DNA from 3 places in the Mesorhizobium sp. M0058 genome. Region 1 is predicted to be linked to each of the others. Evidence: riboswitches for the same ligand, from Rfam matches in the RefSeq annotation. Region 1 holds a riboswitch; each other region holds the start of a gene.
What was found. A riboswitch is a leader RNA that binds a small molecule or an ion and turns the genes downstream of it on or off. The one in region 1 is predicted to bind cobalamin.
Positions count from the first base shown of each region.

Region 2: it holds a riboswitch for cobalamin, as region 1 does, so the genes downstream of both, metE (5-methyltetrahydropteroyltriglutamate--homocysteine S-methyltransferase) here and NKJ75_RS13005 (CbtB domain-containing protein) in region 1, are expected to answer to the same signal.
Region 3: it holds a riboswitch for cobalamin, as region 1 does, so the genes downstream of both, NKJ75_RS24340 (aromatic ring-hydroxylating oxygenase subunit alpha) here and NKJ75_RS13005 (CbtB domain-containing protein) in region 1, are expected to answer to the same signal.

Region 1 covers NZ_JAMYUQ010000006.1:355,737-366,313, reverse strand. Annotated here, with positions in the region: gene cobO (cob(I)yrinic acid a,c-diamide adenosyltransferase) at 1-230, opposite strand, end outside; gene cobU (bifunctional adenosylcobinamide kinase/adenosylcobinamide-phosphate guanylyltransferase) at 232-744, opposite strand; gene NKJ75_RS13010 (CbtA family protein) at 737-1,540, opposite strand; gene NKJ75_RS13005 (CbtB domain-containing protein) at 1,556-1,735, opposite strand; cobalamin riboswitch at 1,772-1,968, opposite strand; gene NKJ75_RS13000 (gamma-glutamylcyclotransferase) at 2,036-2,728, opposite strand; gene NKJ75_RS12995 (aromatic ring-hydroxylating oxygenase subunit alpha) at 2,863-4,038, shown strand; gene NKJ75_RS12990 (MFS transporter) at 4,046-5,245, opposite strand; gene NKJ75_RS12985 (heparan-alpha-glucosaminide N-acetyltransferase) at 5,478-6,488, shown strand; gene NKJ75_RS12980 (methyltransferase family protein) at 6,485-6,991, shown strand; gene NKJ75_RS12975 (IS110 family RNA-guided transposase) at 7,200-8,105, opposite strand; gene NKJ75_RS12970 (MerR family transcriptional regulator) at 8,407-8,793, opposite strand; gene mgtE (magnesium transporter) at 8,952-10,370, opposite strand.
Region 2 covers NZ_JAMYUQ010000003.1:22,229-32,805, forward strand. Annotated here, with positions in the region: gene NKJ75_RS05340 (hypothetical protein) at 162-389, opposite strand; gene NKJ75_RS05345 (cold-shock protein) at 757-969, shown strand; gene NKJ75_RS05350 (Ros/MucR family transcriptional regulator) at 1,190-1,663, opposite strand; gene NKJ75_RS05355 (glycosyltransferase family 10 domain-containing protein) at 2,819-3,823, shown strand; gene NKJ75_RS05360 (hypothetical protein) at 3,960-4,313, opposite strand; gene NKJ75_RS05365 (cytochrome-c peroxidase) at 5,253-6,308, shown strand; gene metE (5-methyltetrahydropteroyltriglutamate--homocysteine S-methyltransferase) at 6,747-9,098, opposite strand; cobalamin riboswitch at 9,193-9,394, opposite strand; gene NKJ75_RS05375 (adenosine kinase) at 9,803-10,577, opposite strand, start outside.
Region 3 covers NZ_JAMYUQ010000014.1:192,693-203,269, forward strand. Annotated here, with positions in the region: gene NKJ75_RS24300 (FAD-binding oxidoreductase) at 1-363, shown strand, start outside; gene NKJ75_RS24305 (nucleotidyltransferase family protein) at 409-1,875, opposite strand; gene NKJ75_RS24310 (glycosyltransferase family 2 protein) at 1,875-2,567, opposite strand; gene NKJ75_RS24315 (glycosyltransferase family 2 protein) at 2,552-3,304, opposite strand; gene NKJ75_RS24320 (glycosyltransferase family 2 protein) at 3,338-4,081, opposite strand; gene NKJ75_RS24325 (hypothetical protein) at 4,078-5,127, opposite strand; gene NKJ75_RS24330 (PqqD family protein) at 5,280-5,702, opposite strand; gene NKJ75_RS24335 (FAD-binding oxidoreductase) at 5,864-6,964, opposite strand; gene NKJ75_RS24340 (aromatic ring-hydroxylating oxygenase subunit alpha) at 7,002-8,249, opposite strand; cobalamin riboswitch at 8,367-8,568, opposite strand; gene NKJ75_RS24345 (DUF680 domain-containing protein) at 9,068-9,274, shown strand; gene NKJ75_RS24350 (DUF680 domain-containing protein) at 9,341-9,544, shown strand; gene NKJ75_RS24355 (DUF680 domain-containing protein) at 9,616-9,849, shown strand; gene NKJ75_RS24360 (ABC transporter ATP-binding protein) at 9,922-10,577, opposite strand, start outside.

The sequences.
Region 1 (10,577 bases):
GTGTGCCATTTGCCCTTGATGAACTGGACGATTCCGACGCGCTTGCCATAGCCGAGCATGCGCAGCGCCAGCCCGAAGGCAGCCGTGGTCTTGCCCTTGCCGGGTCCGGTGTTGACGATCAGCAGCCCCTTCTTGACCGTCTTTTCCGCGACCTCGGCGTCCTGCACCGACTTGCGCTTGGCCATCTTGGCGCGATGGCGCTCTTCGTCTTTTGTGTCGATATCGGTCATCTCATTTCACCTTGAGCGGCAGCCCCGCCACCATCAGAAGCACCATATCAGCTACGACCGCGATCTGCTGGTTGAGCCGGCCGGCGGCATCGCGGAACCGGCGTGCCAGCGCATTGTCGGGCACGATGCCTTGTCCGACTTCGTTGGAGACCACGAACCACGGTCCGCGCGGCCGCGAAAGCACATCGGCCAGCCGCCGGCACTCCCCCTCTAGATCATGATCGGCCAGCATATGATTGGTCAGCCACAGCGTCAGGCAGTCGACAAGCACCGGCTGGTTGTCCGGCAGCGCCTCAAGTGCACCGGCAAGATCAAGCGGGGCGTCGATGGTCGCCCACCCCTCGCCGCGGCGCGAGCGGTGCTGCGCGATGCGCTCGCGCATTTCGCCGTCATAGGCTTGCGCGGTGGCGATATAAGCCCATGGCGGCGGCAACGCCGTCGCCAAACTTTCGGCATGCACGCTCTTGCCGGAGCGCGCACCGCCGATGATGAAGGTCAAACTGCGATCAGGCAAAGCTGTCGCGCAGGCTGGTCGCGGTGCCGGTGAAGCGCGCGCGCACTATGCCGACAACTGCGCCGAGCACCACCCAGAACACCAGATTGGTCAGCGTCACCGCCACCACGAACTGATGATGCAGGCCCTCCGGGATCGGCGTTACAAAACTGTCAGGCTGCGGCGCGCCGACAATATGCGGGGCGACGATCAGGACGACGGCGAGCACGGTCAGGGGCGCCGACGTGCGGAAGGTGATAAGGGCAAGACCGATCGCCGTTGCCATCACCGTTGCCCACCACCAGATCTGGCGCTGCATGAGATCGGCCGCCGGCATTGCCGGCAGTTCCGGCGGTAGGCCGAGTCCCGGCGCCAGCGTGAACACGGCAAAGCCGGCCAGACCCCAGAACACGCCCTGGCGCCAGCTGCCGATGCCGCCGGCGAACTCGGAAACCGCCACCAGGACCAGCGCGAAGCCGATGCCGGTGACGATATTGGCGACGACACTGAAGGCGAAGCGCTCGAAGCCGTCGGCCGGCGCCCAGCCTTCGTCCTCCGCCGGCGCGGCTGCTTCAGCCGGGGCTGCGCTGCTCACGGCATTTTCCGCCGGCGCGGCGGTGCTCATGGCATTGGTGTCCGCAGCGTTGGCGGCGGGCGCCGCGGCATGCTCATGCTCATGGCCGCCACCAGCCTTTTCGTAGACCTCCGCCTTGAGGATCAGCGGCACGGTGGCGTAGGCCTGCATGCAGGCGAGAGCGACACCGGCCACGAGCCCTGCGATCGCCGCGATGAACACGACGTTGCGAAACAGGTTCATGATGTCAGATCCTCGTCAGTGGCAGGGAAACGCCATCGAATGGCGATAGTCGTGCGCCGCATTGTGGACCGCATCGATGTGCGAGAAACCGACAACGCCGACGACGAAAATCCCCAGAAACGCGCTAAGCACGAGCTGCATGAAGCGCGACTGCGAGGAGACGGAAGCGCCGAGGGAGACGGAAGCGGTATTCATATCTTGTCCTTTCGCCCTCCACCCGAGGGCATCGAAGTCAGTTCCCTGTCGCCGGCAGGTCTCCTGGCTCGCGGATCAGCGCCCTTCCCCACCTTCCCGAAGAAAAAATCCTCAGTGGCTTGGAGAGGACTACCGCACACAGTTGCGGGGGCAGCCACGGCATTGGGCCAACAAGTCAGCCCTCACCGCATTCCCTCTTGGTCCCTAACGGAACCGACGACATGCATGACTATAGGCTGAAACGGCCGCATCCGGCAAACCAAATTCCGCCGGCGAACAGCGCGAATGCGCCATGCGGCGTTACGGGTTCAACGCGGTGATCCGCTCGGCAACCAGCCGCTGCAGCCGCCACAGATGGCGATCGTGAATGCCGCGCTCTTCAAGGTTTTTCACCGTGTTGTAGAGATAGTCGGCGCCCGATCCCCAGTGCCCGCAGGACGTGGCCAGCCTTTCGACGATCTTGCCTTCGTCGAGCGGGCCGGAATAGGTCAGGCCGTTGCGGTTGATCACGAAGGCCAATGCCCTGAGCGGTCCGGCCTCGCTTGCAAGCTTCAGCATGCGCGGCCGGTAGCTTGTCGGCTTCAGCGTGACTTCGCGCCGGAAAAGCCGGCCCAACTGCTCGCGCCGGTTATTGTCGGTCAGCCGAAAGGCGACGCCCTTGCATTGTCCGCCACGGTCCAGCGCCATCATCAGGCCGGGGCTGTCCTTGGTGCCGCGCCAGCGCGTCATGTTCATGCAAAAGGACCGATGCCAGCCGCGCGCCAGCGCAACGCGGTCCTCGACATAATCTATTTCCGGTTTCCAGATCAGCGATCCATAGCCGAACAGCCATAGCGGTTCGCTATCCGGGAGTTCGACCTGCAATTCATCCAGAAGCGCGTCATAGTCGGCTTCATCGAGATGCATCGCGCCCGGATCAGGCCCGGGGTCCCTGATCTCGCGCCAGCAGAGCGCGACCAGCTCCGGCGTAAGCGACATCTGTCGTGCGGCCACGTCCGAATCCCCCCAATTCCGAATGTCCCATGTCCACGACATGATTATGCGCCGCGCTTGCAACCGGCAATGCGGCACTCTGATTGACAAACGATTTGCCGGGGTGTCGGCTGACGCTTCATAGGAAGCCAGCCATGCATCCCAACCCGAGCGAGCGCGACCCTTATAACGGCCTGAGCCGGGCCGAACCGACGCTACCGTCATCGGCCTATTGGAATAGCGAGGCTTACCAGCGCGATCTCGACGCCATCTGGTACAAAAGCTGGCTGCTCGTCTGCCGCGAGGCCGATCTTGCCCAGCCTTTGGCATTCAGGACATTCCGCGTCGGCACGCAGGAAATCGTCGTGCTGCGTGACGAGACCGGCGAGTTGCGCGCCTTCCACAACACCTGCCGGCATCGCGGCTCGCAGCTTTGCCAGGAAAGCGAGGGCCGGCTGAAAGCGCGGCTCATCACTTGCCCCTACCACGCCTGGTCCTACTCGCTGCGCGGCGATCTCGTGCGCGTTCCCTCGAAATCTCTGCCCGAAGGTTTCGACAAGGCAGATCATCCGCTCTACCGGGTGGCGCTGTCGGTGTGGCGCGGCTTTGTCTTTGTGAACCTTCAGCAGGCGACGGCCGGCTCCGCCGAGACCTCCTTCGATCCCGCATCCGGCGACCTCGCCAACTGGCCGCTGGAAACGCTGGTATCAGGCCATGTCCTGCGCAAGGTGATGAACTGCAACTGGAAAATCTTCTGGGAGAACTTCAACGAGTGCCTGCATTGCCCAGGCGTCCACAAGGACCTGTCTCGGCTGGTGCCGATATACGGCCGCGGCCTGATGAGCCGGCACGACGACCCCGACTGGGTCCGCCATGCCGACAATGACGCACCGGAGTTTTCGGGTGGCCTGCGCGCCGGCGCCGAGACCTGGTCGCGCGACGGACATGCCCATGGCCCGGTCTTCCCGGGCCTGTCGCCGGCCGAGCGTGCGGCCGGACAGACCTATGCCACCAGCCTGCCCTCGATGTTCATCGTCGGCCATGTCGATTATGTCAGGACGGTGCGACTGATGCCGCTCGGTCCCGAACAGACCGAACTCACCGCCGAGTGGCTGTTCGCGCCCGAGGCGCTGGCTGGGACGGACATCGACAATGTCGTCGCCTTCGGCACCCAGGTGCTGGAGGAGGATGCCGCGATCTGCGAGATCAACCAGAAAGGCCTGCGCTCGATGCGCCACCAGGCCGGCGTGCTGATGCCGGAGGAGTACGATCTGCACCGCTTCCACAACTGGGTGCGCGAGCGGCATGCAGCGCTTGAGGCAACCGCCTGATCGGCGACTAAAGCGACTTTGGCAGATAGCGCCAGGTGATAAAGCCGCAAACCGCGGCCAGAATGCCCAGCGTCACGAACACCGAGCCGAGGCCGAAAAACGCCAGCACCACCGAATAGACCAGCGGCGGCGTCAGCTCGGAAAAGTCGAGATAGGTGCGGTAGACCGCGGCCATCTGCGCCCGCTCATAGGACCGCACCGAGCGCATGAAGGCGGTCGAGCCCAGTGCATCGAGCGCGATGGTGAAGAAGGCGCCGCAGAGCAGGAAAAAGCCCGTAAGCAGCGGCGCGGTAGTGCCGACCGCGCCCGCCGCAAGCAGCGTCGCCGACATCGCGAAATAGGCGAAGGTCATGGTGCGCCGGCCGCCGAAGCGTTTTCCCGCTTTGCCCCAGAAGATCGCCATGAACAACAGCGCATTGCCGGCCGAAACCAGCAGGCCGCCGGCAAGCTTGCCCTCGCCGGTAATCACCATGAACAGCGACCCGTAGACGAAGAACGTCGTCCAGAAGCAGGAGCGGCCGAAGGCGATCAGCCAGGCCAGCCTGAGCCTGGGTTGTGCTACGAAGCGGCCGATATTGGCCAGCGGATTGGCCGGCCGTGTCTTGCCCGGCCGGATCGACCGGTTGTCGCCCAGCCTGTAGGTCCAGAACAGCGCCAGCAAGGCCAACGCAAACACCGCGACCGCGCCATGCGCGGCATAGATGCCGTAGCGTGTGTAGAGGAAGATGCCGAGTGTCGGCCCGCCGGTCCAGGCCAGCATCGACCACGCCATGCGCAGCGATTCGGCCTGCATGAAATCGGTCTTGCGGATGTGGTCCATGATGTAGAGGTTGAGCGTGATCGACAGGGCGCTCGCCCCCATGACGCGGCACAGCATGCCTGTCAGTTGCCCGGCAAGCGTGTGGGTGACGAAGAACAGAGAGCCTATCGCCAGCAGGCAGGCGCCGGCGGTATAGACCCAGCGCCGGGCAAACCTGCGGATCAACATCGGCATGAACAAGGTCACCGACAGGCCGAGCAGCGCCACGATGGTGTAGAGGATCGAGACGATCTGCTCGTTGTGCAGAATCTCATAAGCCTGGATCGGGATGACGCTCGATACCGTGGCGCGGGCGAAGGATTCGACCGCATAGAGCGAGGCGAAGGTGCGCGCATCCGCCGGACGCAGGGCTGGCAGCCAGATCGGATGGCGCACATGGGTGGACATTTGATCCCCAAATCAGACTCGCAGCCCAAATCTGCGCTGGCGCTTCCTCCGCCGGTAACAGGAAACCGACCCCTTCCCGGCAAAAAGCAAATTCGGCCAAAGGCTTTCCGGCTCTGGCCTAAAGCGCCGCCCGATGCAGCCGCACGGCATGACCCGGAGCGTAGAGGGCGGCCTTCTTTTGTCCGGTGCAACCGTGATAGTCGTCTTTGGGGCTGAATCAGATCGCGAGACCATGAGCATCCATACCGCACCCCCTGGAGATCAACTGAAGCGAGATCAACCGAAGCGCATCGTCGCCATCGATGTCGTACGCGGCATCGCGCTGATCGCCATGGCGAGCTACCACTTCACCTGGGATCTCGAAAATTTCCACTACACCGACCCCGGCCTCACCGCCGTCGGCTGGTGGAAGATCTATGCGCGCTGCATCGCCTCGACCTTCCTGTTCCTGGTCGGCGTCAGCCTGTTTCTCGCTCATGGCAGGCAGATCCGCTGGACCGGCTTCTGGAAACGTTTTGCCATGGTCGCCGTCGCGGCCGCCGCTATATCGGCGGTCACGTACTTCATCACGCCGGACAGCTTCATCTTCTTCGGCATCCTGCATCAGATCGCGCTGGCCAGCTTGCTCGGCCTTTTGTTTCTGCGGCTGCCTTCCTGGCTGACGCTGGTCGTGGCGGCGGTGGTGATCGCAGTCCCCCTCTATCTCCGATCCGAAGCCTTCGATCATCCGGCGCTGTGGTGGGTCGGCCTGTCGGCGATCAACCCGCGCTCCAATGATTACGTGCCGCTGTTTCCCTGGTTCGGCGCCGTGCTTCTCGGCATCGCCGCGGCAAAGTTTGCGTCCACCACTGGCCTGCTGGCGCGGCTGGCCACGCTGGGATCAGGAAGCTGGACCAGGCCGCTCACCTTCATCGGCCGCCACAGCCTGGCTTTCTACCTGATCCACCAGCCGCTGCTGTTCGGCTGCGTCTGGCTGTTCTCGCAGATTGCGCCGGCGCCCGTCGAAACAAGGGAAGTGATCTTCCTCAAGGAATGCCAGGTATCTTGCGAACAGCAGCGCGACACGGAGTTCTGCACCAGCTATTGTGTGTGCATGCTGGACACGCTGCAAAGCGAAGCGGCATTCGACCGGCTCTACAATGGCGACCAGACCCCGGAGTTCAAAGCGCATCTCGGTGAACTCGCCGGCATCTGCACCGCAAGGACGGAGGAGAGTCCGATGACGCAGGGAGGGCAACAATGACTGACAAGCTGGCAAAACCCCGGCTGGCAAAACCCGATCTACCGAGACCACGGCTGATCCCGTGGCCGCCACTGATCTACATCGCCGCCATCGCCATCAGCATCGTGCTCGGCCTGTTCTATCCCCTGCCCTGGATCGGCGACCTCTTGGGCGACCTTTTGTTTGCCGCCGGCTTTGTGGTGCTGTTTGCCGTCGCAGCCCTCTGGTTCACCGCTATCCGCACCATGATCCGGGCCAAAACGACGATGAACCCCAATGGCGTGCCGGAGCATCTGGTGACGTCTGGCCCGTTCGGCGTCACGCGCAACCCGATGTATCTGGCCAACACGCTGCTTTTGATCGGCGTCGCCTTCGTCTCGGGGATCGTATGGTTCCTGCCGCTGGCTTTGATCGCGGCATTTGCAACGCAGAAGGTCGCCATCGAGAGCGAGGAGAAGGTGCTGTTCGCCAAATTCGGCAAGAAGTACCGCGACTATGCGAAGCGGGTCAGGCGCTGGATCTGAGGCGGCGTGGCAGGGGTGTATACCTTGGCGATTAGCTGGCGCATCCGTCTCTTCGTCATCCACGGGCGGAGCAAGGAGCGTAGCGACGCAGCACAGACCCGAGGATCCATGCCGCGACTCCAGAGCGTTGCTATGGTCCAGAATTCGCTACCGCTGCACTCCACGACCGATGTCACGGAATGGCAACTGTGTTCATGCGAATGCTTTTTTATCGCGAATGATGGCGTTGAGGACGACGAGAAGCTTTCTTGCGACGGCGATGATGGCGAGTTTCTTGGAACCTGAGCGGGGCTGCGATGGCGGTGTAGAAAGTTCTGAAGCGCTCACAAGCCCGGATGGCGCCGAGCGCTGCCATGTAGAGTGCGCGACGTACGCGTGATCGACCACCCTGGATCTGGCTCCTGCGATTGAGCTTGCCGCTCTTGTTGTCGAAGGGAGCAAGGCCGGCGAGTGCCGCGATCGACTTGGGTGAGTGTTGGCCGAGCTCGGGCAGGTGTGCCAGCAGCGAGAACGAAGTGATCTTGGAGACGCCGGGTACGGAGATCATCAGCGCGTTGTCGCGGGCCATGTCCTCGGCTTGGGTAATGGCTTGGGCGATCTGCCCCTCGATACCCTTGATGCGGACATTGAAGGTAGCGATCAGCTCTTCGATTTCGGCGATGACAATCGCGCCGAAGGCTTCGCTGCGCTGTTTCTTCAACGTTGCCCTGATCTCGACCATTTGGTCGCGAAGGCGGGCAAGCGATTGAAGGTGTTCGCCTTCTTCGCGCGGTGCCGGCTCGGCTTCCGGGTGATAGCGGCGGCCATAGTCGCTCAGCATCCTGGCATCGAGACGGTCGGTCTTGGCGCGCCGTCTCGTCGACTTCGCATAGTGGTGGGTGTGCGCCGGATTGTGCCGCGAGAACGGCACGCCGGCCTTGGCCAGCGCATGACGCAGCAGGCGGTCATGAACGCCTGTCGCCTCCATGACGACGAAGTCTCGACTGGGATGCAGGCCTGCCACATAGGCAGCGATCGCATCGGCCTGATTGTCGATGCGATGGTATTGACCGCTTGCCTCATCAAAAAAGTCCAGCCACTGCTTTGAGATGTCGCAACCGACATAGTTCTGCATTATCATGTCCACGCCTCTTCCTGTGGTGCGGGGTCTGCTTGGAACAGCCCCGTGCAACTGTTCAGGTTGATGGTTCACCGGTGGGAAGGGACCGAGCCATGCCACGGCCTGTCCTCAAAAAGGACGACCAGGATCCTGTCGGTCTCCTTCCCACCCCAAACATAGCATGGGAACAACACACAGGATTCTAGGGTCTCCGCGACGGAGCTTCGCTCCTGCTTCGCCCTAGAATGACGAAGTGTGGAAGGCCTCCGCTAATCGCGACCGTTTGCGACGGGCGCGCAAACGCTCGACGATCCGCTCAGGTATTTACCCCCAACTCCACCAGCCGCTCGACGCAAGACTCCTCCGCCTGGTCGAGCTCCGCCAGCGTCTCCTCGAGATCGCGGCGCTTCTGGCGCAAATCCTCGCGCTTTTCCTCGATGCGCTTGATCATCAGGTTGAGTTGACCGACCTCGCCGGGCGGTTCCTTGTACATCTGGATGATTTCGCGGATCTCGTTGATCGAGAAGCCGAGCCGTTTTCCGCGCATGATCTGACGGATCAGATGCCGGTCAGATGGGCGAAACAGCCTTGTGCGGCCCCGCCGGACCGGTTGCACCAGCCCCTCGTCCTCATAGAAGCGCAGCGTCCGCGTCGACACGTCGAATTCGCGGGTCAGTTCGGTGATCGAATAATATTCCCGCATCTTTGCTCCAAATGTCGGAACATCGGAAAACGCCCGGTCGCCCGGGATTTCCAACGCATTCCGATCAACCCCGTTCCAAGCCGGACTCGGCATGAAACCCCGCGCAAGCCTCGCACCACATTTACGTAAAAGTCAATTGAACCCGCAACGCCTCTTTCTCAAGGGATAGCGAACCACCAGGTGGCCAGCCCGAGGAAGGCAAAGAAGCCAACGACGTCGGTGACCGTAGTGACGAAAACCGCCGACGCCACCGCCGGGTCGATCTTGAACCGGTCGAGCAATAGCGGGATCAGGATACCGGCAAGGGCTGCCACGAACATATTGATGATCATCGCCGCCGCTATGATGCCGCCCAGATTGGGATCGCGGAACCAGACGGCCGCGACGATGCCGATCAGCACGGCGAAGATGATGCCGTTAATGGAACCCACGCCCATTTCGCGGCGGATGATGCGGCCGGCATTGTAGATGTCGAGATCCCTGGTCGCCAGCGCGCGCACCGTGACGGTCATGGTCTGCGAGCCGGCATTGCCGCCCATGCCGGCCACGATCGGCATCAGCACGGCCAGTGCCACGATGTGCTCGATGGTGCGGTCGAACAGGCCGATCACCGAAGCCGCGAGGAACGCCGTCAACAGGTTGACCAGCAGCCAGGGCACGCGCGAGCGCGAGGTCGAAAGAATGCTGTCGGACAACTCTTCGTCGCCGACGCCGCCCATGCGCAGCAGATCTTCCTCGGCCTCCTGCTGGATGACGTCGACGACGTCGTCGATGGTCAGCACGCCGACCAGCCGCTCGTTCTCGTCGACGACGGCGGCGGACAGAAGATCGTATTGCTCGAAGTCCCGCGCCGCCTCTTCCTGGTCCATGGTGGCCGGAATGGCGTGCCTCGTCTCGTGCATCACGTCTCCGACCTTGGTCGTGCGCTTGGTGCGCAGGATCTGGTCGAGGTCGATGGCGCCGAGCAACTTGAAGCTTGGATCGATGACGAAGATCTGGCTGAAGCGCTCGGGCAGGTTCTTGTCTTCGCGCATGTAGTCGATGGTCTGGCCTATGGTCCAGAACGGCGGCACGGCGACAAATTCGGTCTGCATGCGGCGACCGGCGGTCTCTTCCGGGTAGTCGAGCGAGCGGCGCAGCCTGATCCGCTCGGTGAACGGCAGCTGCGACAGGATCTCGTCCTGGTCTTCCTTTTCAAGGTCTTCGAGAATGTAGACCGCGTCGTCGGAATCGAGGTCCTGCATGCCCTGGGCAATTTGCTCATTGGGCATATTGTCGACGATATCGCGGCGGATCGCCTCGTCGACCTCGGTCAGCGACGAGAAGTCGAAGTCGGCGCCGAGCAGTTCGACAAGGGCGCGACGCTGTTCGGGGTGCAGTGCCTCGAGCAGATCGCCAAGTTCCGACTGGTGCAGGTCGTCGACTTCGCGCTTCAGCGTCAGCGTATCGCGATCGGCGATCGCCGCCCCGATCTGGGCGAGGAATGATGACAGGACGGCGCCGTCCTCGCCATAGATGTCGGCGTGGGCATCGTCAGCGGCTTTGGCGCCGGTCTTCTGGTCGTCCTGGCGTTCCACCAGCGGCTCCCGCCATGGGAATTTCGGAAAAGGTGCCTGTCAGGTCTAGCGCGCAACGCACGGGAATATCAAACGAAATGCGCCCCGCCCTGCATATGGGCGAGAGTGATTTCATCAGGATATGACGCCGCCCAGGATTCAGGCGGCGCGACAGCACATGTCGCTGGGGAAAGAGCACCCGAGCACGGTTGGGGCAGAATTGTCATG
Region 2 (10,577 bases), on a different contig from region 1:
CATTTGCCGCTGCAGGACAGCAGCACGGAAGCTGTCCGCGCTTGCCGTCGTCCATGGGAACCAAACAGCAGAATTTAGCGGTCGCGATTGATTTCATGTGCGTAAAATACCGCCCGGTGCGCTCGGCTGCAAATGCATGCCTGGCGGAGTGGTCGCTTAGGTCAAGAGCATCGCGTGAGTAACAGCCTGACCTTGCTCAATCTGATGCGCGCTAACCGCCTCGCCGGATTGTGGAACTGCTCGCGCGTGGCTTCTACCACAAACAGCAAGGTCATGAAATCAAGCAGGAAGTCGTCAATCGCTTGGGCGATTGTTTCTGACTTGCCCTTGAACTGGTCCAGCAAAACGCGCGCGCTATCGATCGCTTCCACGCTGGTCGCATCGATCAACCCCTCGACCCTCTTGAAACAATCCAACTCGAAACTCCTTAAGGCGCTCCCAAGGTGTTATGCACGAAGGCAGCTCCGTGAACTACCCGGCCTTTGACCTGACGGCACGAGCAGCAATCGGCCTTACGTCTCGTGCCAAAGCACGAGCCATAGACCTGGGCGCTGAGGAGCGTTGGAAGATCGAGCGCTTCCGGCCTGGTCGAGCGGTAGTGTGGACAGTGCTTGCTGGCGGCTACGCCAACAATGGAGTGCGCCAGCTGATTGGGGCTTAACAATTTTTCGCTTTTTGCTGCGCCCAACTCTCGGCTATGACTCGGACAGGCCTAATGGCCTGCCCACGTTGCATTGTAGAAGAAGGAACAAGTATATGACGACTGGAACGGTAAAGTGGTTCAACAGCACCAAGGGGTTTGGATTTATCCAGCCCGACAATGGCGGGCCGGATGTTTTCGTCCACATTTCCGCTGTCGAACGCGCGGGCCTCTCGACCCTCGCTGACGGCCAGAAGATCAACTATGAAATCGAGCAGGATCGCCGCACTGGCAAGTCCTCCGCTGGCAGCCTGAGCAAAGCTGGTTGAATTTTCTCCTGCGAAGTCGCAAGAGTGGGCGTGTAGGCCCGGAAGTGCTCACGGCCGCTCGATAGGGACGAGCAAAAGTGAGGGCAGCAGATTGCTGCATGGGTCGCGAATTCCTCATGAAACAAGTTGTTGGAAAGGAAGGCGGGGTTGGCCCCGCCTTTTTTATGCGACGATTAAGCCGACGGCTGCAACGCTGCAGAAGGGATTTCAATTGCCGCAATCAAGCCGCGACCTTCTTGCGAGTTCGCTTCGTCGGCACCGGCGCTTCCGGCTCTTTCGGCGCTTTCGGTTTGCGGCCGAGCCCCATCGATTTCGCCAGTGACGAACGCTTCGCGGCGTAGTTCGGCGCCACCATGGGATAATCCACCGGCAGGCCCCATTTGGCCCGATATTCACCCGGCGTCAGCCCATAGTGGGTCGACAGATGGCGCTTTAAAGATTTGAATTTCTTCCCGTCTTCAAGGGAGATGATGTAGTCCGGTGTCACCGACTTCCTGATCGGGACTGCGGGCGTAAGGGCAACCGGCTCTTGTGCAGGGATACCTCCGGCCGTCGCTCTCAGAGCCGCATGCACTTGGCCGATGAGGGCAGGGAGATCCCCCACCGGGATCGGATTGTTGGACACGTAGGCCGACACGACGTCGGCGGCAAGCTCAATGAGGGTGTCGACGTTTTTTCCGGCTTCTTCTGTCATGAAACTCTCCAGGCGGTGAAACATAGTCAGCGAAGCGTCGCTTCATAGGGCCGGTTGCCGCTGAAAGCAACAATGTCTCTGACTGCGTTATTGCCAATGCTCGTCCAGAAGCGACATCGATGCGCCATATTTCGCGTTGTGACCGCTGAGCCACTCGTTGTTGGCGACCCTGCCGAGGTGCGTGGCGCGTTCCGCTCTAACTTTGCGCCGAAGTTCCTAGTAGCCTCGAGGCTAAGCGCGCTGTTTTTGTCGCGCTTTGCTTCTTTGGACTGTGAAATCGAGCGATAGTGGTCGCTTGATGGTGTGGCGTCAGGGACGATGGAACAAACGTTCATTGGCAACGGCCAAAGTGATGTAAGTTCATCGCCGGTGAGCCGCTCTTGCAAGGGGCTGGGAACCGCCGCTGATAAACCTAGGACATCAATGTATTTCGAGGCGTTTCTTAGCCGGTCCTGGAGAGGCGGCAGTGGCTGCGGATGACACCTGTTCCACGATATCAAACAGCGCGGCGACCGGCAGCTTCTCGAATCTGGAGCGGCTTCTCGCAAGTTGGCGCCGCGCCGAGAGGCCGGGCAAGGACAGTGAGCCGCCTGCATCAATCATACGCATCAACCAGCCAGCGACGCGTCCTCATACAGAATGCCGCGACCGGCCGTGTGATCTCGCCGGTAGTCGCCGAGGCCCTCTGCATGAAGCCTCCGGATGTGCTGACGATCAACCAGGCCAGAAAGGTCGACGTCCTGAAGCAGGGATGACATGAGTTTGCCACTATGCGCAGGTTTGCCATGCCCTTCCGCGGCATTTTGCGGGGCCTGTGAGTTGGGCAAGCTCGGCACTTCGATCGACTTGGCGTCACCCGGCTCATTGCCATCACGCGTTTCGGTCTGGTCCTACGCCGTGACTCCGTTCGCGATGCCATTGAACTGCCGTGGAGAACGGCCGAAGCGGAAGGGCTGATCAACCGCCTGAAGACGATCAAACGTACCATTAGGCAGCGCCGGCTGCGAACTCCTTAGGCACGCATGCTGCCACTCAGCCGGCCTAATCACCACACGAAGCGAGGAAGAACCTGGTCAAGTGCAAAGCGACAATTGCCTCGACAGCAGGTCTCGGAAGGTTTATGCTGCCCGATGTTACCGCAATCCTGAATGGCGATTGAGTACCTTCACGAGTGAAGGGAGTGGAACTGCTTTGTCGGCCAAATTGTTGACGGAACGCCCGGCGCCCATTGTTGCTACATGTCTAGATTCTTGGGGCGTTTTGGATGATGCAATCCACCAGCTCACTCCAAAGGGCAGTGGAATCTGGAACAATGTCGCTTTTGTACGCACGACATCCTTCGTGCCCGATTGGCATATTGTCTTTAACTCTGCTTCTCTTTTTGGGCTCCCTGTTGATATCGAGGCGAGCCCAAACAGGACAATTTTTGCAATCGGCGAACCGCCGACGAAAGCTCATCGTGCATTTCATGAAGGGCAGGGGAAAAATACTATCGTCCTGACGTCTGACGCAGAGCTGGTTGCTCGGCAGAATGCAGCTCGCCGATTCGTTTTGTCTCCACCGATCACTCGGTCTTGGTCTGTAAACAAGACATATGACCAACTTCTGGTCAGCGAAGTCATGGATAAGCCACTTCGGCTCTCATGGATTACCAGTAACATCGCCCTGCTTAAAGGACATCGGTATCGGCTGGCGTTTCTGGAACGGCTAAGAAAGGAGCTCGATTTTGACCTGTTCGGCCGAGGTTTTCGGCTGATTGGAGATAAATGGAACGCGCTCGCACCTTATCGTTACAGTATAGCGTTCGAGAATACTCGTGCTGATTACTATTTTACAGAGAAGCTTATGGACTGCTTCGTCGCTGAAACAATGCCGATCTATTACGGCAGCCCGGCAATCACGAGGTTCTTCCCTTCGGACTCTATGGTTCTGATTGACCCAGAGGACAAGAACGTAATCCAAAAAATTCAAGAAATCATCAACTCAGACCTCTGGAAGGAACGTCGCGGCGCAATAAGAGAGGCGAAACGGCTAGTCCTCGAGAAATACAATACGTTTGCTTATCTCGCGGGCTTCATCGAAAGCGTTCAGGATAAACCCTTACCGCCAGAAATTATACACATCGAATCGCCTGAAGTTGATTTTTCGATAGACGAATGAAGTACTCCAACGCGCGATTCGCGTGCCCAGCGGTTGGTGGTCTGGCGAGATCGGTGCGGAACGCTCGGCGGAGAATGCCTGCTGCGCAGACGGGCCGGCACGGGCGCACAAGGTCATGCGCCCCGGCTGCCGCTGATCAGACGAACTGGGGAAGGCCAGGAACGGAATTGAGGACCTCGTCCACGAGTTCGTCGCCGGCATGTTCCTTGGCGCAGGCGATCGTCTCGTTGGCGAGGGCGGCGATCTTTGCCATGCTGAGACCCTCACCCATCAATTGCTGCCCGAGCCCCATAAGGCCGCCACCCTCTGGGTCGTCGCCATGATACTTCGCTACTAATTCCGAAGCTCCCGGAATGGCCTCGATCATGCGCGCGCCGGGACCGTCGGCCGCGTGGCTCCGCAGGAACCCCAGCATTAACCCAACGGCCTTCTCTGCGAGAGCCGGGCCGATGCCGGCACCAGTGGCGATGCGCGGTAAGATTTCTTCCATGCAGGGTCTCTCTCTCTTTGATTAGGTTTACAAGGGGCCGGTCCGGCGCCCCGCGCCCTTGGCCGAACCACAGTTGAACTCCACAAAATAGGCCAGCGGAAGTGCTATTGCGCCTAAAAGCGCCTCTGTCAACGCAAGCTGCGTCGGAAGTGCGTGTTTCGCAAACCGAAGATCATTGCAATTCACTTCATTACGCATTGGCAACCGCACAGTTTGCGTTGGCTCGCTTATGGGCCAATGCCCCCCGCCCGTCAAATGATGACGACAAACTGGTCAGCGCCTAGGATCTGTGGATCAAGGTGAGGCAGTTACAGCGGGTGGACCTGCTCGATCGCGGCGCCGTCGACACAAAGGGCTAGATTGGCGATACTGCGCGTGTTGGCCATGTCTTTCCTCGCGTGATGGGATGTTCGTGGAAGCGGAGCTATATGCCGGTGTGACGGTCCACAAAGGCGGAACGCCTATTCCGATACGACATCCATACTGTCACATAGACCGTCGCTGCTTAGGTATTGAAACCGCCATCGCTGGTGACATCACAATGTGCAGTCGGCGTGTGTCGATAAGGCCGATTCACGCAACGAATGAACCCTGACGGTTCAGAAGCTCACTTTTCGCAAGGCGTGCAGCGCACCTCGTGCAAGAGATTGCCAGTCTTGCGCATGCTGTGACTTTCTCAACCTTGGCTGAAAGATCGCAGTGACCGAATCTACGAAGCCGCCCTCAGGGCGTGCTTTGATGCATAAAACCGGTTGCCAACCAGGGATACTCCTCCTCCCTGAAGTCCAATCGAGAAGAGCGATCGCTTCCAAGAGGGTCCCAGCTCAGCTGCGAAAACAGGTGTGAGACCCCGTCCTCTCCCTCAAGCTGATCTAGCTCAGGGCGTTCATGAGCCGCAGATCGCATAATGGCTGCGTGGACGACGCAGGAAGACCAATTATGAAAATCCTATTCAGTACGATGGCTGTCACCTTGCTGGCACCCACCGCCTTTGCTGCGGATTCGATCCCCACCGACCTCAGAGATACGGCATTGGCCACCTTCACGGCTTTGCCATCCACCACGCCGACAGTCGCCAACAACCCGATCACCCCGGAAAAGATCGCTCTCGGCAAGGCACTGTTCTTCGATCCACGCGTCTCGGCGTCAGGCGTCTTGTCGTGCAATTCATGCCACAACCTGGCCACCGGCGGCGACGACAATCACGAAACCTCGATTGGCCATGGTTGGCAGAAGGGACAGCGCAACGCGCCGACTGTACTGAACGCTGTCTTCAACATCGCCCAGTTCTGGGATGGTCGTGCCGAAGACCTAAAGGCTCAGGCGAAGGGACCGGTCCAAGCCGGGATCGAAATGGCCAATACACCGGGCCAACTCATCGCCACTCTCAAGTCCATGCCGCAATATGTCGAGTGGTTCGATGCAGCTTTTCCGGCTGAAGCCGATCGGGTCACCTTCGACAACTTCGCCAAGGCGATCGAAGCCTTCGAGGCGACACTGGTCACACCTGCCCCGTTCGACAGCTTCCTGAATGGTGATGAGGTTGCCATGACTTCCGAACAGAAACAGGGCCTGGTGCTTTTCATGGACAAAGGCTGCTCGTCCTGCCATGCCGGCATCAACGTTGGTGGGCAAGCCTATTACCCATTCGGCCTCGTGGAACGGCCCAGCGCCGAAGTCCTGCCGGACAAAGACAAGGGCCGATTTGAGGTCACCAATGCAGCCGACGATTCCTATGTCTTCCGCGTGGCGCCGCTGCGCAACGTTGCACTCACCGCGCCATACTTTCATTCGGGCAAGGTTTGGGATCTGAAACAGGCCGTCGCCATTATGGGGACCACCCAGCTCGGCGTAGTACTGGCGGACGAAGAAGTTGACCTGCTTGTTGCCTTCCTCAACTCGCTGACCGGAGAGGCACCTGACGTCGCCTATCCCATCTTACCCTCAGAAACGGCGACAACGCCCCGGCCTGTAACGCAGATCTCAGGAAAATAAGGGCCAACTGGCTGCGGACTTGCAATCGAAAATGATTGGCGATTTTTACTTGGCGACACGAATTGCGACGTCCATCTCCGAATTGGCGGGACGCTAGCGATACCCGAACCCTGCCACCTCGCCCGTAGTCTGCGCGATCAACTGGGGGCGGACAGACGCAGCACCATATATTGTCGCTGCCTGAGCGAACGCGCCAAGCAGTCTACTTTGAGAAACGACGCGTGTCCGATTTGTTCGAGGCGCGGGGCCTGTATGTCCCCAAGGAACCGATATTATAGCGTAGTGCCACATTTATATTTCTGCGGGATTAAGACACGTGCCGTAGGGAAATTGCACATTTGCGCCGAGTGGCTCATTTCCAAGAGTGTGATCGGTTTGGCATATTCCCGGCCGACATCCGCCAGCCGGCAACTCCCCACACGGTGAGGAAGAGAAGCCTCACGCCTGCACTTTCTGCCGGAGCGCGCGTGCTGCAGCGACCATGTTAATGAGGGCAGGGCGGACCTCCTCCCATTTGCGTGTTTTGAGGCCACAGTCCGGGTTTATCCACAGTTGGCCGTCGGACAGTCGCTCGCGGGCAAGCATGACTAAGTCCGAAATCTCGCCGACTTCCGGGACGCGTGGTGAGTGAATATCATAGACGCCAGGACCGATTTCGTTCGGATATTTGGAGCTCGTGAAGGCGTCCAACAGTTCCATCTTCGAGCGCGACGTCTCAATCGAAATGACATCCGCATCCATTCCAGCGATCGCGTGAATGATCTCGTTGAACTCCGAATAGCACATGTGGGTATGAATTTGAGTCGCGTCCTTTACACCCGTTGAAGCGATCCGGAAACATTCGACAGCCCAGTCGAGATAGACTTTCCAGTCAGATTGGCGCAGTGGCAATCCTTCGCGAAACGCGGCCTCATCGATCTGGACCATCCTTGCGCCGGATCTTTCGAGATCCGTCACTTCGTCGCGGATGGCGAGCGCGATCTGGCGGCAGGCTTCGGAGCGGGGTACGTCGTCGCGAACAAAAGACCAGTTGAGAATGGTGACTGGGCCTGTGAGCATTCCCTTCACGGGCTTTTCCGTAAGCGACTGGGCGAATTGCCACCAGCGCACTGTCATCGGATTGCGCCTCGATACGTCGCCGAAAATGATGGGGGGACGCACGTAGCGCGACCCATAGCTTTGTACCCAGGCATGCTGGGTGAGCGCGAAGCCGGACAACTGCTCGCCGAAATGCTGTACCATGTCGTTTCGCTCGAACTCACCATGCACCAGCACGTCCAGCCCGATCTCTTCCTGCCAGCGAATTGCAGCCTCGATCTCCTTCTTCAGGAACGTCTCATAGTCGACATAGCTCAGCTGGCCCTTCGCATGAGCGGCCCGCGCCTTGCGTACCTGCGGCGTCTGCGGGAAGGACCCGATGGTCGTCGTCGGGAACGGCGGCAGCCCGAGTGAGCCGGCCTGGACTCTGGAGCGCTCGCCAAAAGCGCTCTCTCGTCGCTTCGCGCTGTCCTCAATGCTAGCGATCCGCCCCTGAACAAGCGGGTCATGGATCCTCGTGGATGTCACGCGCGTGGCGGCAGCCTCGGCAGACGCTTTCAACGCGCCTGCCACCGCATCCCTGCCTTGGGACAGGGCCCGGGCCAGCAAGACCAGCTCGTCGGTCTTCTGGGCCGCGAAGGCGAGCCACGACCTGATGTCCGCGTCGAGTTCCGTCTCCATGCGCAGATCAATCGGCACATGCAGCATCGAGCAAGAAGGCGCGATCTCGACGCGGTCCAAGGGCCAGCCGGCGACGATCGGTTTGATGCGGTCGAGAATGGCGGGCAGGTTCGCACGCCAGACGTTGCGGCCATCGATCAAGCCAAGCGAGAGCACCAGATCCTTCGGAGCGAGCCGAGCCACCGTTTCCAGCTGCTCGGGAGCGCGCACGAGATCAATATGCAGGCCGGCCAGGGGCAGAGAAATCGCGGTTTCGAGATTGTCTCCCAGCGACCCGAAATACGTAGCCAGCATGATCTTCAGCTCGGGCGCGGCTTTCGACAGCTGGCCATAGGCGAATTCGAACGCAGCTCGTTCGTTCGGGTTCAGATCGAGGACAAGCGCTGGCTCATCGATCTGCACCCAGTCGGCTCCCGACAGCTTCAGCCTCTCCAGAAGCTGCTCGTAAACCGGCAGCAGCCGCGGTAGGAGCGCGATGGGACCGAACCCCTCGGCAGGCGATTTCGCCAGCTTGAGGAAGGTGATGGGTCCAAGGATGACTGGGCGTGTGTGAATGCCGAGAGCTTTAGCCTCGAGGAAGTAATCGACCGGCTTCGATGACGAGAGGGCGAACGTCTGATCATCATCGAGTTCCGGCACAATGTAGTGGTAGTTGGTGTCAAACCACTTGGTCATTTCCATCGCGGTTACACCAGGTCCATGAGCCTCCTCCTGGTAACCAGCGTGTCCACAATCCTCCGTCTGACCCTGGTTGCCGCGCGCCATTGCGAAGTAGATGTCAAGTGGGACCTCGCCGCTATTCCAGCCGTAACGGGATGGAACGGCCCCGACCATGGCTGCGGTGTCGAGCACATGGTCGTAAAGCGAGAAGTCGTTCGACGGGATTTTCGACACGCCGCGATCGCGCTGCTCTTCCCAGCTAGCGGCACGGAGCGCCTTCGACGTCGTGAGAAGGTCGCCAGCGGACGATGTTCCGGACCAGTAGCTTTCAAGCGCGAATTTCAGTTCTCGCCGACGACCGAAGCGCGGCACGCCGAGCGTTGCTACAGGAATTTGCTGAGAGACAGTCATGTCATACCCCGATGATTGGGGCGTCGGTGACAAGGAAGGCGCTAGCAGGCCGGCATCAACGCCGGGTTGCAGCGGCCACCGAGACACCCCGCCCGTGGACGTAATTCGCGTGGCAGGTCTCCTGGCTCGCGGGGTCATAGCCTCTACCCGTCTTCCTGAGGGTATTCGCCTCAGTGACGTGATTGGGGTTGGCTCGCCGCTAACAGTTGCGGGGGCAGCGCCGGCATCGCACCGGCTTCCCTCTTAGCTCCGCTGCGGCAGCGCCGCACGCGAGAACCACGACACGCAGACAATCACAGCAGTTCGCTCTTTTGTCAATGACGCATAACGAAATGTTTATGTTGTTATGTGATCGCGCTTTTACGCCTTTGTCTAGCATTGTGAAATATTCAGTCTGCTGCCCGTATTCGGCATCGTGGGACGTGATCGCAAGTCAAGTCCGACGGACGCCGCGAGTTCTCCGTTACCTCAGGAACCTTACTGGCCTTCCCCAAGCTGAGCTTCTGGAAAATGCTGGTGACGATCTGGATGACGGTGAATGCCGTCATGGCAAGCACGCCTTGCACCGCTCCTCCAGCGAGCTTCACGGCAGCAGCATGGGTCAGTTCTCCGAAGCGAATGGCTGTCGCTATCAGCGAGCTTTGACACAGTTCCGCCACTGCGGTCATCGCGTCAGTAGGGCGGCTGGTTAGTTGCCGGCGCATCTACAGCAACCCAGCCCCTTCCGCCTCGCGGCGCAAATTCTGCCTTGGCCTTGGGCCGATCTGCTGGATCACCAGGCCGGCCGCCAGCGAGCCAAGGTCGCCGCAGGTCTTGAGGTTGCGGCCCTGCGTGTAGCCATGCAGGAAACCGGCGGCGTAGAGGTCGCCGGCGCCGGTGGTGTCGACCAACTCCTTGATGGCGGTCGCCTCGATGACCACGGTCTCGTCGCCGCGCACGATCACTGAGCCTTTTTCGGAGCGGGTGACGGCGGCAATCTTGCAGTCTTTGCGGATAGCCGCCACCGCCTCGTCGAAGGATTTTGTCTGGTAGAGCGACTTGATCTCGTGGCTGTTGGCAAAGACGATGTCGACAGTGCCCGAGCGCATCAGCTCGAGGAACTCGTCCCGGTAGCGGTCGACGCAGAACGAATCCGACAACGTCATCGACACTTCGCGTCCGGCCTCGTGTGCGAGCTTCGCCGTCTGCCGGATCGCCTCCTTGGCGCGCGGCGGATCCCACAAATAGCCCTCGAAATAGGTAACCTTGGCGCCGGATGCCTTGTCGGCCTCGACATCCTCAGGGCCAAGCTCGACGCAGGCGCCGAGATAGGTGTTCATCGAGCGCTCGCCGTCGGGCGTGACGAAGATCATAGAGCGCGCCGTCGGCGGCTCGCCCTTGAGCGGCCTGGTGTCGAAGGCGACACCCTGTGCATGGATATCGTGCGCATAGATTTCGCCCAGCGCATCGTTGGAGACCTTGCCGAAGAAGGCGGCGCGT
Region 3 (10,577 bases), on a different contig from region 1:
GTGCCGCTGATGGCGATGGTGCGGCATCGAGCCTTGCGCAAATCGGCGGTGCCGGTGGCGCTGATGTTTTCGGTGCGGGTCTGGGACGAGGTGATCTTCCGCGACGAGCTGATCGGTCTCGGTGACCGCCGCGACGGGTTCGAGCTGGTGCTGACGCTGACGCGCGAGGCCGTACGGCGCCCGTCCGACTATTCGAGGCGCATCGACACGGCAATGGTCATGCAGGCGCTCACGCGGCTGCCGCGGCCGCCGGCGCTCGCCTTCGTCTGCGGGTCGAACGCCTTCGTCTCGGCGGCTGCCCAGGCGCTGATCGACGCCGGCATATCAGCGGAAATCATCCGCACCGAGCGCTATGGCGTCTGAGAGGGCCACAGTGGTTCACCGTTTCATGGAAACAGCCACCCGCTCTCAGGTGGGTGAAAACCTTGCCGACAGCAATTGGAACGGCAGCGCGCCATAGGCGGCGACTTCGGCCTCATTGTCCCAGTTGCGGAACTGGCGCGATGGCCGTGCCTCGATCACCAGAGGCCGGCCGGTGTCGTCCACCGTTACCTTGCCGCGAAAGCGCAGCACACGTCCGCCGCCGGCGCGGCTGATCACCATGGAACGCAGGCGGGCGACATGGCCGCCGCCGGCATTGATTTCCATCTCAATGCGGCGCCGGATTGGTGGAACGACGATCCTGACGGTGACGTCCAGCACCATCGCTCCAGTCCTGTCCGGACGCGGCAGGGGCTGGGAAAGTGCAAACGGCGCCGACGTCGCTCTTGCCTTGCGCAATGTCGGCCTGCCGCGCCAGACGGCGGGCGTCGGCTGCTGCAGGCGGCCCTTTTTGCGTTTGAGGCGCAACTGCTTGGCAAAGCCGCGCGACAGCCAAACGAGGCCGCCGAAATCGGTACGCGGCTTGGCCTGCAGCACCGAGGACCAGCGCGACAGGCCGGCGCGGTCGGCCAACTCAATCGTCTTTGCAAGTTCGGCCTCCGGCACCGCAATGCCGATCTCCAGGCAGAGATAGGAGAGCGCCACCGCCGCGGCGACGGCGAGGCCCCGCTTGGCGACGATGTCGCCGAACACGCCCCAGTCGACTGCGCCACTCTCGATGGCGACCGCACAGTCAACCAGCCAGTCGCTGTGGGTGTGGGCATCGAGGCCGCCATGTGCGATGGCGAGCGCCATGCGGTCGGCCGGAGAGGGCACAAGCACGCGGACGCCATTGAAATCGGCTGACAGCGCCCGCTGCCAGATCGCCAGATCATCTTCCGCGCTTTGCTGCGACCCGTCATAAGCGAGCTGGTGCAGGTCGATGTCGCCGAAACTGCCCTTGAAAAAATTCATCGAACGCAAGGACGCCAGCCTGGTGCGCAGATATTGCGGACTGACGCCGGTGGCGATCTGCCAGTCGCGTTCGCTAAGCACATCGAAGGCGGCAATCATGGCCTGCGAGCGCACCAGTATGTCGATGTCATGCGCCACCCGGCCGCGCTGCGCCGACGCGTTGACGGCGATGCGGCTGGCGCCTTTGATAAGCATCACCGCGCAGCCGGCGTCGATCATGGCCTGTAGCGCCGGCTCGGCCTCGCGCGCAGCCAGTCGCGATTTGGTCCACAGCATCTTTTGCAGGCCGACAAGACGTGGATAGGCCGGATGCCCAGCGAGCTTGCGGCCGAACCTGTCGGAGATCGCGGCCAGCAGCCGATGCTCGCGGAAAGCAGCATGGTCGATATCGTTCTCGTCGAGCCAGCGCGCCGCATAGGCCCCGGCCGCCTCTTCATCGGGGAGCAATGCGGCCTTCAGCAACTGGTCGAGGCCGCCAGTGGGCCATGACCAACCATAGTCCGGAAACCGACGGCCGATACGGCGCATGGCATTGGCCATCAGTCGGCGCTCGCCTTTTTCGCTGCTCGCCTTTGCATGGCCAGCCTTACGACTTCGACATAACCGCGGTCGCGCACGGGGTCGCGTCCATAGGACATGCTGTCGGGCCGGATGCGGCGCAAGGTTAGGACATCGTCGAGCATGGCAAGCGCAAAGCCCGCCTCGCGGACACGGGCGATCCAGTCGACCATGTCGCCGCGACCGCCTTGCGGGTCGATGATCGGACCGACGGCCTCGGCTACCTCCCGGCGGATCATCATCGTCGTGCGCGACCAGCCCGCCACGGCCACGTCCTGTTGCACATCGGGCTTGTCATCGCGAAACGTCCGCCAGTGGGCAAAGACTCCTGCCGTCGCGGGAAACCGCTCGAAATGCTCCAGCTGCCTTTCGATCTTGGTCGGCAGCCACAGATCGTCCGCATCGAGCGTGGCGACGAAGGGCGTCGCCAGCGCGGCGATGCCCCTGGTGGTGGCGCTGCCTGGTCCGGCATTGTCCTGGCGCAACACCTGCACCGGCATGCCCAGCGCATTGACCACCGCGACCGTATCGTCGGTCGAGCCGTCATCGACGACGATTATGGCGTCGGGCTGGACCGTCTGGGCCGCGACCGATCGCAGCGTCTCGGCGATGGTGGCGGTCGCGTTGAAGGCCGGAATGACGACGCCGTAGCTGGCCATCACAGGAAACGCCAATTCGCAAGTTCCTTGAAATCGAAGATGCCGTCGACAGGGTGCAAGGAGCGGTCGGCCTCGCGCCGTTTCATCGACTTGTAGACGGCGCGCATGAATTCGCGAAAAGGAACATCGGCCTGCCTGGTCATGTTGCCGGGATGGCGCCGGTAATAGAGCGCAACAGTGTCGGGCATCGTGAATTTCGGACCGCTTTCGAAAGTGCGCAGCAGATAGTCGGTGTCCTCGGCCTGGTGGAAATCCTCGTCGAAGCTGCCGATGCGTTCGACCAACCGCCGGACGAAGATAGCGGGAGACAGGTGAATGCCGCGAACCGTCATCGAGTGGCTGTCGGCTGTCGGCTCCAGCGTATCGTCATCTATGTCGTCGACCAGCGTCATGCGCGAATAGGTGAGCTCGAGGGTGGGGTCTGCGTCGAAACAGGTCAGATCCGCCTTGAAGCGGCCCGGCGGGGAAATGTCGTCGGAATCGAGAAACGATACCAGCCCGGTCTGCGGCAGCAATTGCCGCAAGCCCGCGTTGCGTGCCCGCGTCACCCCGGCATTCTGCTGCTGGAAAAGGCGAATGCACGGCGCCTCCGCGATCAGCGAGCGCACGACCGCCACCGAACTGTCGGTCGAACCGTCATCGATAACGATGATGTCGAGATCGGCGGCATCGCGCTGCCTCAGCAGCGAGCGCAGCGCCGAGCCGACATGGCGTTCGCGGTTGTAGACCGGCATGATCACGCTCAGCTTCACGCACGCATTCCAGGCTGTGATCTATTCATTCTTTCACCACTCTGCCGGGCGCTTGATCTCGAAAAGCCCCTCGACCGGGCGCCGCGACGGATCGGCCTTGCGCCGCCGCAAGGATTTCTGAATCACACGCAGATATTCGCGCACCGCCACATCCCTTTGCTTGGTCAAATTGCCGGGGTGGCGCCGGTAGTATACCGCGACGGTGTCGGGAAAAATGTGCTTTGGGCTGGTTTCGAAAATGCGCAGCAGATAGTCGGCGTCTTCGCCCTGCCGGAACTCCTCGTCGAAAGCACCTGTACGGTCGATGAGTGCCCTGCGGAGTATCCCGGCGCTAAGGCTGACGCCGCGCACGGTGGGACCTGCGCCGCCCCGTGCCGGCTGCAGGGTTTCGTCGTCCATGAGATCGACGCGCGTCATCAGCGAGTAGGTCAGCTCGAGCGCAGGGTCGGCCGCGAACAGGGGTAGGCCAGCCTTGAATCGTCCAGCCGGCGAGACGTCGTCCGAATCCAGGAACGACACCAGTTCGGTTTGCGGCAGCAACTGCCTCAGCCCTGTGTTGCGCGCGTTGGCCACGCCCTGGTTTGCCTGCTGGAACAGGCGGATGCACGACGCTTCCCGCATGATGGCGCGGACTGCTTCAACGGAGCTGTCCGTCGAGCCGTCGTCGACAACGATGATATCGAGATCGGCATCGTCGCGTTGCCTGAGCAGGGACCGCAACGTCGAAACGACATAGATCTCCCGATTGTACACCGGCACAATGATGCTCAACTTCATGCAGCGCCCCGAAGGACGAAATCCGCAATCGTGCCGGCGATCTCGCGCGGCTCGGTCCCCAGCGACAGCCGGTAGCATGGCAGATCGCGGGTAAGCTCGCTGAAAAAGCGAAAGCCCGCTTCCCGCTCGCCCGGCATCTGCACGATTCCTGACGGGGCCAAGGCGATCATGGCATCCTTGCGCGATATGGGCATGACCGAGCTTCTCGCACCTCCCCTGATATGGGGCACTATCAAAGCAATAATGTCCAGACTTGCAGGAGGTGGTCGAGGCGCGATCTCGTCGATGCGAAAGGCATGCTTGCCTTGCCAGTTCAGCGGTTGGTACGACTTTAGCCGACCCTCCAGCTTCAGCCGCTTGAAGCCCTCCGGATCCTGCTTGAGCGTGGCAAACAGCGGATAGGCCGTCACGCCCTCGGTCCGGTCGATCAGCACATAGTCGTCGCCGACGCTATCGAGCCCATTGAGCAGGCCGGCGACGACTGTTCCCGATTTTCCGGCTCCCCCGGAGCCCGCCAGCAACACGCCCTTGCCATCGATGCCCAGCGTGCCGGCATGGGTAAGCCGCATGCCGCGCGCCGCATATTCCCAATGCAGGAAGGCGCGCAGCGGCGCCGCCTGTTCCCATGGCGGAAAGGCGTCGGCCGACATCATCAGCTGCGCCCCGACATGGCGTTGCGGATCATGGAACTGCCAGAAATCGAGGTCATGATAGTAGCTGCCGCGCAATCCGGCCTCTTCCAGCCGGTTGGCAAAGGCATGATGGTTGTAATCGCCTCGGCCCCAGGTGGCCGGGGCGAGGACGCCATCGATGCCCGGGTGGGCGACGAAAATGCGGCAGCCGTCAGATGCAGACGGATTTTCCGGGGCCGGTATGAAGGCATGGCTCATGGCTTCCGCCAGCGTGCCATGGTCGAGGTGGACACTCAGCTCCAGTCCCGGCAACCGCACGCTGGCGGTAACGGGATAGAATGCGGCGGCGCTTTCCGCGGCCGCCAGCACATGGCGGGCATAATCCGGCAGGGTTTGCAGCGTGATCAAAGGCATGTGTTGGTTGTTCAGCGTCCAGAATTGCGCCGGGTCGCCTGATGCATGTCGCTCGGGGTGGCCCCGGTTTTGAGACGACGACATGCATAAAATAAAAGATCTAAACCGCGTCGCCTGAGTCCGTTCAAACGCGACGCGCTTTCGGGAAACGATTATGCCTGTTTCACCGCCGGCCAGCCGAGAGGTTCCTCGACCTCATGGATCGGGTCGACAATGATGAGATCGGCAAGGTCGTCATGGACATCGACCTTGAGCGGCTCATTGCTGGCAGCAAGCGCAGCCGACAGCTCGCCCGAAAGCGGTTGTGCCGGTGTTTCGGCTGGCGCAAGCAACCCGAAATCGAGCAGTCGGGCAACGAAGCTTTCGAGGTCGGCCAGGCTTGTTTTTGCGGCGCCCGCGGCAGCTCCGACCAGCGCTTCAGTGGCGACGCCGGACGACAAAGCCTGCCAGACCCGGCTGCCGGAATCGGAAAAGCCGAAATACTTGCCGTTCGAAAGATCGAGAACGACGGCTTCGCCATCGAATGATTCGAAAACGATGTCCTTGCTTGCGACCGCGTAGACCCGCTGTTGCATCGCTGTGTCCCCCGTCCCATGCGCCCTGAAGGGATGCGCCGGCTTCACGGTCTGCCAAGCCCTTCCTAAGTGCGTCTAAATCACTTGGCCGTTGGTTGGCAAGACAAAGACCCGCGAATACAACGCCTGCGTCGGCGACCGTTGCGGCGAAGTCGACCGGCTCAAGCCTCGATTTCGAGCGCCGACAATGGTTTCGAGCAGCAGGCAAGGATGAAACCGTCATCGATCTCGTGGTCGAGGATGCCGCCATTGTGGCTCATCTCGACTTCGCCGGAGACCTTCTTCACCTTGCAGGTGCCGCACAGGCCGAACTCGCAGGCGGCGGGAATCCGCACGCCCGAGCTGCGCGCGGTCTGCAGCACGGTCTGGCCGGCGACGCAGCCGGCGTCGACCTCCGAAAGCGAGAAGCGGATCGGCGTCACGGCTTCGACAGGTGCAGCGATGCCGTCCTCGACCGGGGAGGCAAACGGCGCCGGAATTTCCTCCACCACAGGCGCGGCAAAGCTCTCCTGATGGTATTTCGTCATGTCGAAGCCGGCGGCATCCAGCATGCCGCGCACGGCGCGCATGAACGGATCGGGGCCGCAGCAGAAGATTTCGCGCTCGCGGAAGTCCGGAGCCAGCAAGGGCAGCCGGATCGCGTCGATGCGGCCCATATGGCCGTACCAGCCTTCGCGGCTGGAACGTTCCTCGATCATGAAGCCGAGCGACAGGCCGGGCATATGGCCGCCGAGCAGTTCGAGTTCCTTGCGGAAGATGATCTCTTCGGCACGCCGCGCGCAGTTGACGAAACCGACATCGGTCCATGGCGCGCAGTCGTTCAGCCAGCGCAGCATCGACATCATCGGCGTCACGCCGGAGCCGGCGGAAATGAACAGGTATTTGGCCGCCGGGTGGCTGTGCAACGAGAAGTCGCCGGCCGGTCCGTAGGCCTTGACATGCGAACCGGGCACCAGATGGTCGAACATCCAGCGCGTGCCGATGCTGCCGGCCTGCGCCTTGATCGTCACCGCGATCGAAAACGGCCGCGATGGCGACGACGACAGCGTGTAGGTGCGCATCAGCGGCCCGTCCGGTGTCGGCAGTTCCAGCGTCAGGAACTGGCCCGGCTTGTAGCGGAACCAGGTCTGGTTGTCGGAGCGGAAGGTGAAGGTCTTGACGTCGGGCGCCTCGTCGCTGACGCCGATCACTTCCAGCACCTGCAGCCTATCGTTCCACGGCGCCATCTGGTCGAGATGGCGATAGAGCCCAAGATCCGTCATCGCATTCATCCTCTGGTCCCTCTTCGCCTGCTCCAGCTCACGCGACGCTGCGTAGCGCCGGCCGGCCGCCTTCGGCAAGGCGCGGGCCGATGAAGGCCGCGTACCATTCGACGAACTGGATCACGCCGCCCTCGTGCAGCTCCGAATAGGGGCCGGGCTCATAGGCCGGAGACAGGATGCCGAAGGCGTTTTCCTCGACGATGCGGCGGTCCTGGTCGTTGGTCTCGGTCCAGACATGGGTGAGCTCCTCAAGGTTGTAGTCGACCCCCTCGACCGCATCCTTGTGCACCAGCCACTTGGTCGTCACCGCGGTTTCGGTGGCGCTGATCGGCAGCACCCGGAAGGTGACCGCATGGTCGATCAGTATGTGGTTCCAGGTCGTCGGATAGTGGTAGTGCATCAAGGTGCCGATGCGGTCGGCGGCAACAGTGTCGGACAGGTTCTTCGTCACCGCGCGCTTTCCCGACATCGTGTAGCTGACGGCATCGCGCAGCAGCGGCGCGCGGGTGGCGCGGTATTGCCCGGCCGGATCGATGCGGAACTTGCTCGGCAGGCCCGCCGCCTCGCATTTCGCCCAGTGCGCCAGCATCTCCGGATCGCTGTCGGCGCCCTGCACGCCGGTCACCGTCGGCGCTTCGGGGAATGTCTTGCACAGCTCTGGATGATTGCCGGCGCAGTGATAGCATTCGCGGTTGTTTTCCCAGACCAGCTTCCAGTTGCCCTTCTCGATGATGGTGCTCTCGAAGGCGACCTTGGCTTCATTCAGCCGGTGCGGCTTGAGGTAGGGCTCTATCATGGCGCGCATCGGCGCAAAGTCGGCAGGTTCTTTCGCCAGGCAGATGAAGATGTAGCCGCCGACGCTCTCGCAGGCGACGGGCTTCAGGCCGAACTGGCTCTTGTCGAAACCGTCGGCCATCTGGCGGGCAAACAGCAGCCGGCCGTCAAGCTCGTAGGTCCACTGGTGATAGGGGCAGACAAGCTTTGCCGCCATGCCCTTCTCAGTGTTGCAGACACGGCTGCCGCGATGGCGGCAGGAATTGTGAAAGGCGTTGATGTTGCCCTTCTGGTCGCGGACCAGCACCACCGGATAATCGCCGATCTGCACGGTGATATAGCTGCCGGGCTTCGGCAGTTCGCAATCATGGCCGATGAACAGCCAGTCGCGATACCAGATAAGCTCCATGTCGAGCTTGAAATAGTCCGGGTCGGTGTAGAAGGGCTGTTCCAGCGAAAAGCCTTGCTTGCGGCCGTTCAGGAGCCTCAGCATGTCGTTGCGCGTATCCATAGTTCTGTCCTCGTGGTTTAAGGACTGAACTTGGTGGTGATGGAGGAAGGATCGGACGCAGGCCGGCGCGGCGCCGGACATGCACTATCCACCTCTTGACCGCCCACCGCGATCAGTCGAGTCTATGCATCTCGGGCTGGTTTCCGGGCTCTGGAGTTGTCCTTGCGGACCATCGCGACACCTTCCCAGGCTCTTGCCCAGTGGTCTCCCGTTGCGACTTCAACTCCACCACCGTTGCGGGGGCAGCGCCGGATTCTGACCGGCTTCCCAATTCTCCGCTGCGTCGTCACGAAGCGGCACCTGAGATGCGATCATCTAATCACGGCAGCGATCGCGACGTCGGCATGAAAGCGACATCGTATCCATGCGGCGCGACACGCGCGGCATACGCCCCGCCGACCACCGAAGGGCTGAGATCCTGTCTTGCGGCGCTATCATCGCCGTTTCGAATCGCTGCGGATCCAGTTCCGATCGGGGGCAAAAAGGGCTCAACGGTATCGAAAAGTTACTATTAGCAATCTCTAATCGAACCGAACGGTTCGTTTCTGTTGACAATGCGTGCAGGACGGTGTGAACGACGGCCCGGAAACCGACACCGGAGCGAACCACTCGGTTCGACATAAGCAACTGAAAACAATGCGATAAATGACCATAGAGGAACTTCCTGGCACAATTTCAAGGTGCAGGACCGTGGTCCACACGGAACAACTTCGTGATTGGAAACCAGCCTATGGCTTTCCCACATCGGGGCTGTCCGAACGACGCGAATTCCTCCCAAGACACGCCGCTAGACGGACAGACAAACTGGAGTCCTAAAAATGAAAAAGATCATCCTCACTGCCGCAGCCGTTTTGGCGATCACCGGCAGCGCCTTCGCCGGTAGCGACAATTACGGTTCCAATGGTGCGAACCAGCCAGCCGTCTCGGTCGACAGCTCGTATACGGCTTCCATTCAGAAGCCGGCGCACGCTGACAAGCAGCCTGTCGTTCAGGGCGCCGACCGCGACCTCTACGGCAATCGCTGATCCCGACCAAAGAAGGGCGGCTAACCCGTCGCTCTCGGGATCCCAAAAAATTCAGGAGTATTTGAAATGAAAAAGATCATCCTTGCTGCCGCCGCCGTTTTGGCCATCTCCGGCAGCGCTTTCGCCGGCAGCGACAACTACGGTTCGAACGGCGCCAACCAGCCTGCGATTACGTCGACCGATAGTGGCCATACGGCTTCGGTTGAGAAGTCGGCTCCAGCCGAGCAGGCGCCTGCCCACGGTGCCGACCGTAACCTTTTCGGCCGCTAAAAGCCGGTTTCCAGCACGTGGCGGGCTTATCCGCTGCAGCTGGCAGCATCAGAAAAATTCAGGAGACTAAAATGAAGAAGATCGTTCTCGCCACCGCAGCCGTTCTGGCTGTTTCGAGCGCTGCCTTTGCCGGCAGCGACAATTATGGCTCCAATGGCGCCAACCAGCCGGCCGCTGCCGTCGACACCACCCGCACTTCGTCGACCGGCACCAACTCGGCGGTCTACAAGCTGCTGAACTCGTCGGACGACCAACAGAAGTTCGTTCCTCAGAGCAGCGACAGGGATCGGTTCGGCAACAACTAACAGCCGAAGCTTAAAAAAGAGTGGCGGGCCTGGCCCGCCGCTCTTTTTTTATGCCTGTACGACGCAGCTATCTCAAGCCGCCTTCACTTCCACCGGCTTGAGCGAGAAGGAGTGCCCATCGGCGTCGAAGATGTGCAGGTCCCCGGCATCCGCGGTCAGTCGCAGCTTTGCCCCGCGCTTGACCTCGACATTGCCGGGCAGCTTGGTCACCAACGGCAGGTCGGCGCGGCCGATATCGACATAGACAAGCTGCACCTCGCCGAGTTGCTCGACATAGTCCACCACGCCCTCGAAAAGATATTCCGCGCCGGTGGCGGCCGACAGATCCTCCGGCCGCACGCCGAAGCTGACTGCCGCACCCTTTGCTGACGCCGGCGTTGCGATCGGCACCGTTGCCTTGCGGCCGCCGACATGGCTGACGATTGTCGGGTTGCCCGTCCTGTCGATTGTCGCCGGCAGGATGTTCATGGCCGGCGAGCCGATGAACTGGGCAACGAACAGATTGCCGGGCTTCTTGTAGAGGTCCATCGGCGTGCCGACCTGCTCGATATGGCCGTCCTTCAGCACGACGATGCGGTCGGCGAGCGTCATCGCTTCGACCTGATCGTGGGTGACGTAGATCATGGTCGTGGCAGGCATCGATTCCTTGAGCTTGGCGATCTCGATGCGGGTCGCGACGCGCAGCGCCGCGTCGAGATTCGACAGCGGCTCGTCGAACAGGAACACTT